3 regions of the Idiomarina sp. ST10R2A5 genome follow, and region 2 is predicted to be linked to each of the others. Evidence: predicted binding sites of a transcription regulator. Region 2 holds the regulator's gene; each other region holds the start of a gene.
The links. The regulator sigma-54, encoded in region 2, starts transcription at its own class of promoters, with help from an activator protein. The targets are predictions, from matches to a motif close to GTTGGCACGNNNNTNGNNT.
Positions count from the first base shown of each region.

Region 1: ACP7FG_RS05085 (hemerythrin domain-containing protein) is a predicted target of sigma-54. The motif match lies at 1,510-1,528, and genes of this name have one in related genera.
Region 3: ACP7FG_RS08155 (P-II family nitrogen regulator) is a predicted target of sigma-54. The motif match lies at 1,702-1,720, and genes of this name have one in related genera.

Region 1 covers NZ_JBNIEX010000003.1:117,787-121,050, forward strand. The annotation lists gene ACP7FG_RS05080 (murein transglycosylase domain-containing protein) at 1-902, shown strand, start outside; gene ACP7FG_RS05085 (hemerythrin domain-containing protein) at 896-1,435, opposite strand; gene norR (nitric oxide reductase transcriptional regulator NorR) at 1,623-3,167, shown strand; gene ACP7FG_RS05095 (YbaN family protein) at 3,164-3,264, shown strand, end outside.
Region 2 covers NZ_JBNIEX010000002.1:342,994-346,257, forward strand. The annotation lists gene lptA (lipopolysaccharide transport periplasmic protein LptA) at 1-260, shown strand, start outside; gene lptB (LPS export ABC transporter ATP-binding protein) at 262-987, shown strand; gene ACP7FG_RS04230 (RNA polymerase factor sigma-54) at 1,009-2,469, shown strand; gene hpf (ribosome hibernation promoting factor) at 2,498-2,785, shown strand; gene ptsN (PTS IIA-like nitrogen regulatory protein PtsN) at 2,789-3,259, shown strand; gene rapZ (RNase adapter RapZ) at 3,250-3,264, shown strand, end outside.
Region 3 covers NZ_JBNIEX010000005.1:78,941-82,204, forward strand. The annotation lists gene glpQ (glycerophosphodiester phosphodiesterase) at 1-494, opposite strand, end outside; gene ACP7FG_RS08150 (cysteine synthase A) at 487-1,539, opposite strand; gene ACP7FG_RS08155 (P-II family nitrogen regulator) at 1,759-2,097, shown strand; gene ACP7FG_RS08160 (ammonium transporter) at 2,108-3,264, shown strand, end outside.

The sequences.
Region 1 (3,264 bases), on a different contig from region 2:
GCGAAAAAAAGTACGTTAAATACAGCGATAACTTTCATGCCAAAGCCGTGGTTGATTTTGAGCAAGGCCTGCTGACCGTAGCCACTTTGCATGACAGCAACGATCCCGCCGAAACCCGGCAAAAATTGCAGGCGGCGATTGTACGCACACTGCTGACACCCGCAGATCTCACCGCCGTGGATATATTTACTGATAAAGAGCCCAAAGGTTCAGGAAAGCCCTTTTTGCGAGGCCAGGTTGTTGACCAGGACAATGTGGTGGTCGAATACCAGTGGCGAGCCAACCGTTTTGCAGAGTATTTAGTTAACAACGAGCTGCGCACGCGCCGTGCCAAAGACAACGACGTTTACGAAGTGAAAATTGCACTGGTGGACGACCATAAAGCACTGCGTAAACACCAATATTCCGATTATGTAATTGCGGCCGCGAAGCGCTATGATATTGAGCCCGAGCTTATTTACGCCATTATTGAAACTGAAAGCAGCTTCAACCCTTATGCGGTCAGCCACGCTAACGCCTACGGGTTAATGCAGGTGGTAGCAGCTACCGCCGGGCGAGATGTCTTTGAGCGGGTGCGCGAAGTACCGGGACAACCTACTTCCGAGCAGTTGTTTGACCCTGCCCAGAATATAGATATTGGCAGTGCCTACTTATACATTCTCAACACCCAGTATCTAAAAGGTATACAGAACCCAAACAGCCGCGAATACGCTATAGTCTCCGCATATAACGGCGGCGCCGGCAATGTACTAAAAACCTTTTCATCCAACCGCAACAGAGCCATACAGATAATGAACCGAAGTCAGCCCGGCGTTATTTACCGGGACTTAACTTCAAAACACCCTTTGGCTGAAAGCCGCCGGTACCTGGAAAAGGTGATGTACTTTAAGCAAAATTACTGACAAGACCCACAGCAAAAATCTTTACCGTGTACCGGTGCTGCCGCTTTCTTCTCGACAAAAAGCACGTTGTTTTCCAGGTAAATATGCTCGCGCAAGTCCTCCTGTAACTCTTTCAGGCCGTTATAAAGCGCAGTCCAGGTGCCACAGGCGCCTTCAGGCAAAGTCAGGTTGTTGGTCAATTCATCAATTTTATTGATTTCGTCTTCGTGCTGCACGTGCTCTTCTTCCATGACTGAAATTGGCCCGCTTGGATAAACTCCGCGCGACAACATTGGGAACAGAATTTGTTCTTCTTTCATCATGTGGCTTTCCAGCTCCTGCAGCATATTGTCTAAGTGCTCAGCCAGGCCATTAGGCGCTTCGGCATGATCACCGTGAACCTCTTCCACGCGCATAGCTAACTGCTTTAGTTCTGGCAGCTGGTCACGATGACACTGGTGAAAGCGCAAATAGATGTGCTCAATTAATTCCTGTGGGCTCGCGTCCTGCCATTTCTGCTCAGCAGCTTGTAAACGTTCATTTAAAGTATTCATGGGGTAACTCCTGTTTGCTAAATTAAAATTTTCAGCCGTTACTTAACGGTCTAAACTTTCGCTATGGCTGTTGATTGCAACAAACAGGCCAGCTTCTACCCCATTGTGATTATTGACTCTCCGGGGTGCCAAGGTACTATCAACCCAACCAATAAGGGTCTTTTTAACCTGGGCAGTCAATTTAACCATGTTACAAGAAAGTCTATTAGCAGACCTGCTAACCGAGCAGCCTGCCGCCGTACGTTTACAAAATTTAGTCAACACTTTACGCCGCCATTTCAACTGCGGTGCAGTGGTGTTACTGAAACTGGATAACGAGGTACTTCAGCCCGTTGCTATTCAGGGCCTGGTACGCGAAGCTCTGGGTCGTCGCTTTGTGGTTGCTCAACACCCACGGCTGGCGGCACTGCTGGCTTCCCGCAGCCCGGTAAGGTTTGAGCATGACTCTTCGTTACCAGACCCTTACGACGGTTTATTAGCGGAGCAGCCGGGTAATGCACTGCCCGTACACGACTGCATGGGAATCAGCTTGTACCTGGAAAACAAATGCTGGGGGGTGCTGACATTAGATGCCTTGCAGCCGGGCACCTTTACCGATGATTCCATACTCGAGTTGCAAAAGTTCAGTCTGTTCGTTGAAACAGCGGTCCGTATTGGCCAGCTTGAGCAAAACGTCAGAGCCTTGCGTCAGGGGCAACAACGCGCCATGCCGCAAGCCGGAGCGACTGAAACCAATGACTCTGAAATTATTGGTCAGAGCAAAGCCATAGAAGGTGTTCTGAAAGAACTTAGAGTTGTCGCCGGTGCTGACTTACCGGTACTGCTTTTAGGGGAAACCGGCGTCGGTAAAGAACTCTTCGCACGCGAACTTCACTTATTGTCGCAGCGCAGCGATATGCCGCTTATTTATGTTAACTGTGCTGCGCTGCCAGAATCCTTAGCTGAAAGTGAGCTCTTTGGTCATGTTAAAGGCGCTTTCTCCGGTGCTACCAGCGACCGTTCCGGGCGCTTTGAGGCGGCTCATGGCGGCACCTTATTTCTGGATGAAGTGGGCGAACTGCCACTGTCGATACAGGCCAAGCTGCTACGGGTTCTGCAAAACGGTGAAATACAGCGACTGGGTTCGGACAAATACCGTAAAGTGGACGTACGCCTGATAGCAGCCACCAACCGTAACCTGCGCCAGCAAGTCAGTAATGAAACCTTCCGTGCGGACTTGTACCACCGCCTGTCGGTTTACCCGTTACCCATACCTCCTTTGCGTGAGCGCGATGACGATGTGTCGATTCTGGCCGGTCACTTTCTTGAGTTAAACCGCGCGCGCCTGGGGCTTCGTGCTTTGCGGCTGTCGCCGGAAGCCGAACTGGCCATACAGCAGTATCAGTGGCCGGGGAATGTGCGCGAACTGGAGCACGTAATAAGCCGCGCGGCCATTAAGCTGCTGAGCCATGGCGTTGAAAAAACCGATATTGCGACCATTGAGCCGGACATGTTGGATCTCGATGTTCAGTTACCCATGTCAGCCTCTCTGGATTCCGATAAAAACAGCGGAGGAGCCGAGTTGCCGGTGCATAACGTTTCCATGAAGGAGGCGGTTAGCTACACCCAAAGAAAAATGATTGAAGCGGCTTTAAGCCGGCATAACAACAGCTGGAGTCAAGCTGCTAAAGACCTGCAACTGGACGCCAGTAACCTGCACAAAATGGCAGGCCGGCTGGGAATGAAGTCATGACCCGGGAGTTGTTGATTCGGTTGCTCTGGCGCGCTCTGGCCCTATTTTTTGTGCTACTGGGGCTGGTTGGTATCGCTCTGCCGGTGATGCCGACCGT
Region 2 (3,264 bases):
AGACTCTGGATGATGGCAATAAGATAAACGCAGAGGCCAACAAAATTACCTATTTTCAATCGGAGCAGCGCCTGGAGCTTAGCGGAAAAGCCCGTATTTCTCAGGGTAGCAGCAGTTCCAGTGGTGATCTCATCACCTATGATTTAGACAAACAAACCATAACCGCGACCAGTTCCGGTGAAGAAGACAGTCGCGTCATCACCATTTTTACGCCAAAGGCAAAAACTGACTCCAACGAGAAAAATAACGAGAACCCTTAATATGGCAACCTTACGAGTTAAACACTTAGCCAAAAGCTATAAAAGTCGCCAGGTTGTTAAAGACGTTAGCCTGGAGGTGAGCCAGGGACAGGTTATTGGATTATTAGGGCCGAATGGAGCCGGTAAAACAACCACCTTTTATATGATTGTCGGACTGGTTAACAGCGATAAAGGCCAGATTTTACTGGATGATAACGACCTCACTTTACTGCCAATGCATGAGCGGGCGCGCAGAGGTATTGGTTACCTGCCACAGGAAGCTTCTATTTTCAGAAAGCTCACCGTACGTGACAACCTGATGGCCATTTTAGAAACCCGCAAAGCGTTATCAGACAACGACAGAGAAGAACAGCTCGATGCCTTACTCGAAGAGTTTAATATTGGGCACATTGCCAACAGCCAGGGAATGAGTCTGTCAGGCGGTGAGCGCCGACGGGTTGAAATAGCCAGGGCCCTGGCAGCAGAGCCCACTTTTATTCTTTTAGATGAGCCTTTCGCTGGTGTCGACCCCATATCCGTCATTGATATCAAAAAAATCATTGAGCATTTAAAGCAACGCGGTATTGGCGTATTGATTACCGACCATAATGTTCGTGAAACCCTATCGGTTTGTGAACACGCCTATATCGTTAGTCATGGCGAACTTATTGCCAGTGGGGATGCAGAAAGTATATTATCGAATCAACAGGTTAAAGACGTTTACCTCGGTGAGCAGTTCACCTTATAACGTGAAACCGGGACAGTCATTATGAAGCAAAGTCTGCAGCTAAAAATTGGTCAGCATCTGACCATGACGCCACAACTTCAACAGGCCATTCGCCTGCTGCAGCTTTCCTCGCTCGATCTTCAGGCTGAAATTCAGGATGCACTGGACAGTAATCCTCTATTAGAAGTTGAAGGCGATGCCAGCAACGAAGCTGACAATTCCGAAACCCGAAATATCGAAGAGCGGGATGACAGTCAGCGAGAAACCTCAGACGTTATAAAAACTCAGGAAATGCCGGACGAGTTACCGGTAGACAGCAGTTGGGATGACACCTACTCCAGCCAGACACCGGTTAATGGGGCCGCGTCCTCTGGTAAGTCTTTTGACGGTGACTTTGAAGTTTACCAGGGCTCGACCAGTGAGTCGTTGCAAGATCACTTACTTTGGCAAATGCAGCTTTCCCACTTTTCTGAGGAAGACACCGCCATAGCTGAAGCCATTATCGAAGCCATAGACGACAACGGCTATCTAATGGCCGATGTTGATGAGATTATTGAAGCGGTGCGCCTTCCGGAAGTGGAAACAGAAGAAGTTTGTATGGTGCTTAAACGCATTCAGCACTTCGACCCAATAGGTGTGGGAGCACGCAGTGTCAGCGAATGCCTTGCCATCCAATTGCGGCAACTAAGCGACGACACTGAGTACAAAGAAATTGCTCTATGTTTAGTGACTGAACATATGGATTTACTGGGCAGCCGGGATTTTCGCACCATTCAGCGTAAATTAAAGCTCTCGGAAGACGACTTGCGTCAGACCATGCGCTTGATTCAGCAGTTGCACCCCCACCCGGGTGAGCAAGTTGCACAACAACCCGTTGAATATGTCATTCCTGATGTCGCTGTGACAAAAAAAAATGGGCGTTGGATGGTCGAATTGAACCCCGACAGCGTACCTAAATTAAAGGTCAATGAAGAATACGCGGCCTTGAGTAAAGCAGCTAAGTCAGTAGCAGACAGCCAGTACATAAAAAACCACACGCAGGAAGCGCGTTGGTTTATAAAAAGCCTGGAAAGTCGCAATGACACGTTGCTAAAAGTTGCCAACTGCATAGTGCAACGCCAACAAGGCTTTTTTGAGCATGGCGAAGAAGCCATGAAGCCTATGGTTTTAAACGATGTCGCCGAAGCGGTGGATATGCACGAAAGCACCATTTCGCGGGTGACAACACAGAAATACTTACACTGTCCGCGGGGCGTGTTTGAGTTAAAATACTTTTTCTCAAGTCATGTCAGTACTGAGGGCGGTGGTGAGTGTTCAAGCACTGCAATACGTGCTTTAATTAAGAAGATGGTCGCTGCAGAAAACCGCAGTAAACCGTTAAGTGACAGCAAAATTGCTGAACTGATAGCTGAACAAGGTATCCAAGTAGCAAGGAGGACAATTGCGAAGTATCGGGAATCGTTAAACATTCCATCATCGAGCCAACGCAAAAGTCTTTTGTAACTTTGTTAACTGCAAGAAGGAAGACGTTATGCAAATTAATTTGACCGGTCACCACATCGATATTACTGAAGCTTTACGTGACTACGTAGACACAAAATTTGCCAAGCTGGAACGACATTTTGACCACATTACTAATGTTCACGTCATCCTAAATGTTGAAAAAACGATTCAAAAAGCGGAAGCTACGCTGCACGTGAATGGCGGTGAAATTTTTGCCGACGCAAAACACGACGATATGTACGCGGCCATCGACGGTTTAATCAATAAGCTAGACCGTCAGGTGATTAAACACAAAGAAAAAATGAAACAACATTAATCCATGCAACTGAGTGAATTGTTAAGCCCCGACTGCACCAAGTGTGCAGTCGAGGGCGCAAGTAAAAAAAGACTGCTTGAAACCATTAGTCAAATCGTAGCTCCTAAGTTGTCCGGCATTACCCGCCATGACATTTTTGAGAGCCTATTGAACCGTGAGCGTTTGGGCAGTACGGGAATTGGCTTAGGTATCGCAATTCCTCATGGCCGATTACCCAATGCTAACCACCCGGTTGCGGTATTACTCACGCTAGATGAGCCGATTGAGTTTGACTCTATCGACAACCAACCCGTCGATATTATATTCGCGCTTCTGGTACCAGAATCCGAACACGAAAACCATCTGCAGACTTTAGCTTCTGTCGCTCGCCGTATGAATGACAAAGACTGCACACGTGCATTACGCCAGGCTGACTCCGACAAAGACTTATACCAATTATTTATTGGCAAAGGTGAGCAGTCGCCATGCAACTGATCATT
Region 3 (3,264 bases), on a different contig from region 2:
TCACGCACCCGATTCAGTTCATGAATCAACTTAATGTGCTCATCCAGGGTTTGAATAGGGAAACGTACATCCGGTTGAGCAAAGCGTTTAGGATAGACCAGCTCATAGTCTTTATGGCGGGCAACAACCGTTAAGCGCTTTAATTCATCCAGGGAAAAGTCGACCACATAATATTTACCATCAGGCCGGTGCTTCTCCGGGAATACTTCAGACACGTTGGTAACATGGTCCAGTTTTTCGTCGTGCAAAACCACCGGCACACCGTCACGTGTTAGCTGTATGTCCTGTTCGATGAAGTCCGCACCTAAAGCATGAGCCATAACCGTACTGGCCTGAGTATGTTCCGGTAAATAACCCGACGCACCACGATGCGCAATATCCAGAAACTCAGGTACTTTTAAATCATGAAACGGCGCGTCCGGCAGAGTCTCCTGTGCTTTGGGTGCAGCAACTGCCAAACCTGATAACAAACCGCAAATGATGAATCTATTCATTATTCCAGTTAACCTCTAGCACTTTATCGCCAAGCTCGCGGTAACGTTTTATCAGCACCTCAATGGGCTCGGGCTCAGGGTTTAAGTCACGCCCTCGTAAATACTCCGGGTTATACAATTTACTGACCGAACGTTCACCTAAATCACAGGAAAACGTCACGATACGCTGCCCCGGCCCCTTTCGCAAAGCAGCAACCAAAGCGCCGGCAACATTAAGCGCGGAACTACTACCTAGTACAATACCGTCCTTGTCTCTGACATAACGCGACAGCGTGACTAAATCCTGGTCGGGCAAGTTAACGGCATGATCAATACGTGCCTGACGAAAGTTATCCACTAACCGCATAATACCAATGCCTTCTGTCATGGAACCCCCCGTCGAAACATACTCGCCACTGCGAAGGAACTCATAAATTCCCGAGCCATCCGGGTCCACAACCCAAACATCAATATCCGGATTCTTTTCTTTCAAAAAGCGCGAGTTACCACCAATGGTGCCACCAGTACCTGCCACAGAAACCAGAACATCAACTTTACCACCGGTTTGTTCCCAAATTTCCGGGCCCGTATGAAGGTAATGCGCACGGGCGTTGCTGGTATTTTCAAACTGGTTAGCCCACCAACAGTCGTCACGCTCTTCAGCTAAGCGACGCGCTGTGTGATAAAAGTGGTTTTCGTTTTTAAACGGAACCGGGTCAACGGCCATTAGCTCACCGCCATGCAGACGTATCATCCGTTCTTTTTCTGGTGTTTGATCATTAGGCATAACCGCCAGCATATTCAGCCCATAGGACTTAGCAACAACTGCCAGACCAATACCAGTGTTGCCGGCAGTACCTTCCACTACGGTCATGCCCGGTTTTAGTTCGCCGCGCTGCATAGCGTCGTCAATGAGCTGTTTAGCAGCACGATCTTTTATTGAGCCTCCCGGGTTCTGAAACTCGCACTTAATAAAAATATCGCACCCGGTTAAATCAGACAGCGATGGTATCCGTAACAGATCTGTCTCACCAATAAGGTCGCTCTGCCGTGCTCCAAGTTTCATGCTACTGCACCTTTCATCCTGCATTACTGTAGGTAAATAGTATCTCCCCTGTAAGGTCTGGGTTCAATAGCACTTTTGGTGCAGTGCACAGAGGTTGCGCACGTTTTTTGTGCAGAGCTCTCATCGAAATTCTATTTATCCATAAATATCAACAAATTAATCTTTGGCACATTTCCTGAATTAGAAGGTTGCTTAACAATCTTTTAATAAGGAAGCCTAATGAAAATGCTCGTTGCGTTAATCAAACCTTTCAAGCTGGAAGATGTAAAGCAGGCTTTGTTTGAAATTGGCTGCTCCGGCTTAACTGTAACCGAAGTTCGTGGTGTTGGCCGGCAAAAAGGCCATACCGAGCTGTATCGAGGAGCCGAGTACCAGGTCGACTTTCTTCCCAAAATGAAAATAGAACTGGCTCTTCCCGATGAAACCCTTGAACGGGCGCTGGAAGTTGTTAGCGCAGCGGCTCATACCGGCAATATCGGAGACGGAAAGATATTTGTTCTGCCACTTGAGCACTGCGTTCGCATACGTACCGGTGAAACTGACAAAGACGCTCTTTAAGGAGTCACCCATGGAAGCACAAGATTTACAGCAACTCACTTTTGCCCTCGATACTTTTTACCTGCTTGTTTGCGGCGCGCTGGTCATGTGGATGGCGGCCGGGTTTTCAATGTTAGAAGCCGGCCTGGTAAGAGCCAAAAACACCACCGAAATTCTGACCAAAAACATTGCTCTCTACTCCATTTCCTGTATTACTTATTTAGCCATTGGTTATAAAGTCATGTACCCGGATCCTTCCCCTGCTTACGCCGCCGATGCAAACTTCTTCTTTCAGGTTGTGTTTGTTGCAACCGCTATGTCCATAGTTTCCGGCGCCGTAGCAGAGAGAATGAAGCTCATGAGCTTTTTAGTTTTTTGTGTGGTACTCAGCGCATTTATTTACCCGGTCCAGGGCTTGTGGACCTGGGGTGGCGGCATGATAGCAAACTGGGGGTTTGTCGATTTTGCCGGCTCCAGTATTGTCCACTTAACCGGGGCATCAGCAGCACTGGCGGCGGTCATATTGCTGGGTCCCCGCTCTGGCAAATACCTGAGTGACGGCAGTATTAATGCCTTACCGGGTTCAAACATGCCTCTCGCCGCACTTGGTACTTTTATTCTCTGGTTCGGATGGTTCGGTTTTAACGGCGGCTCGCAGCTGGCCCTGGGCTCAGTTGATGACGCCAACGCCATTGCACGCGCTATGGTCAATACCAATACCTCGGCAGCAGCAGGAACAATAGCGGCACTGCTGTTTACCAAGTTACTCTGGAAAAAAGCCGACCTGACTATGATACTAAACGGTGCTCTGGCCGGACTGGTCGCCATAACTGCACAACCCGTTACTCCCGAACCCTGGCAGGCAAGTGTTTTTGGCTTTGTCGCCGGACTCATTGTTGTGTTGTCAATTATTGCTCTGGATAAGCTGCACATTGACGACCCGGTTGGGGCTATTTCAGTACATGGTGTCGTGGGTATATTCGGTACCCTGCTAGTACCCATAACTGACCCCAGCGCCAGCTTTATAATTCAGTTGGCCGGCGTTGCCACAATTTTCGGTTGGGTCTTTGCCTGTAGCTTTATCATCTGGACTATACTCAAGCTGACCGTAGGTATTCGCGTGACGAAAGAACAGGAATACGTAGGCTTAGATCAGGTTGACTGTGGCGTTGAGGCTTATCCGGAGTT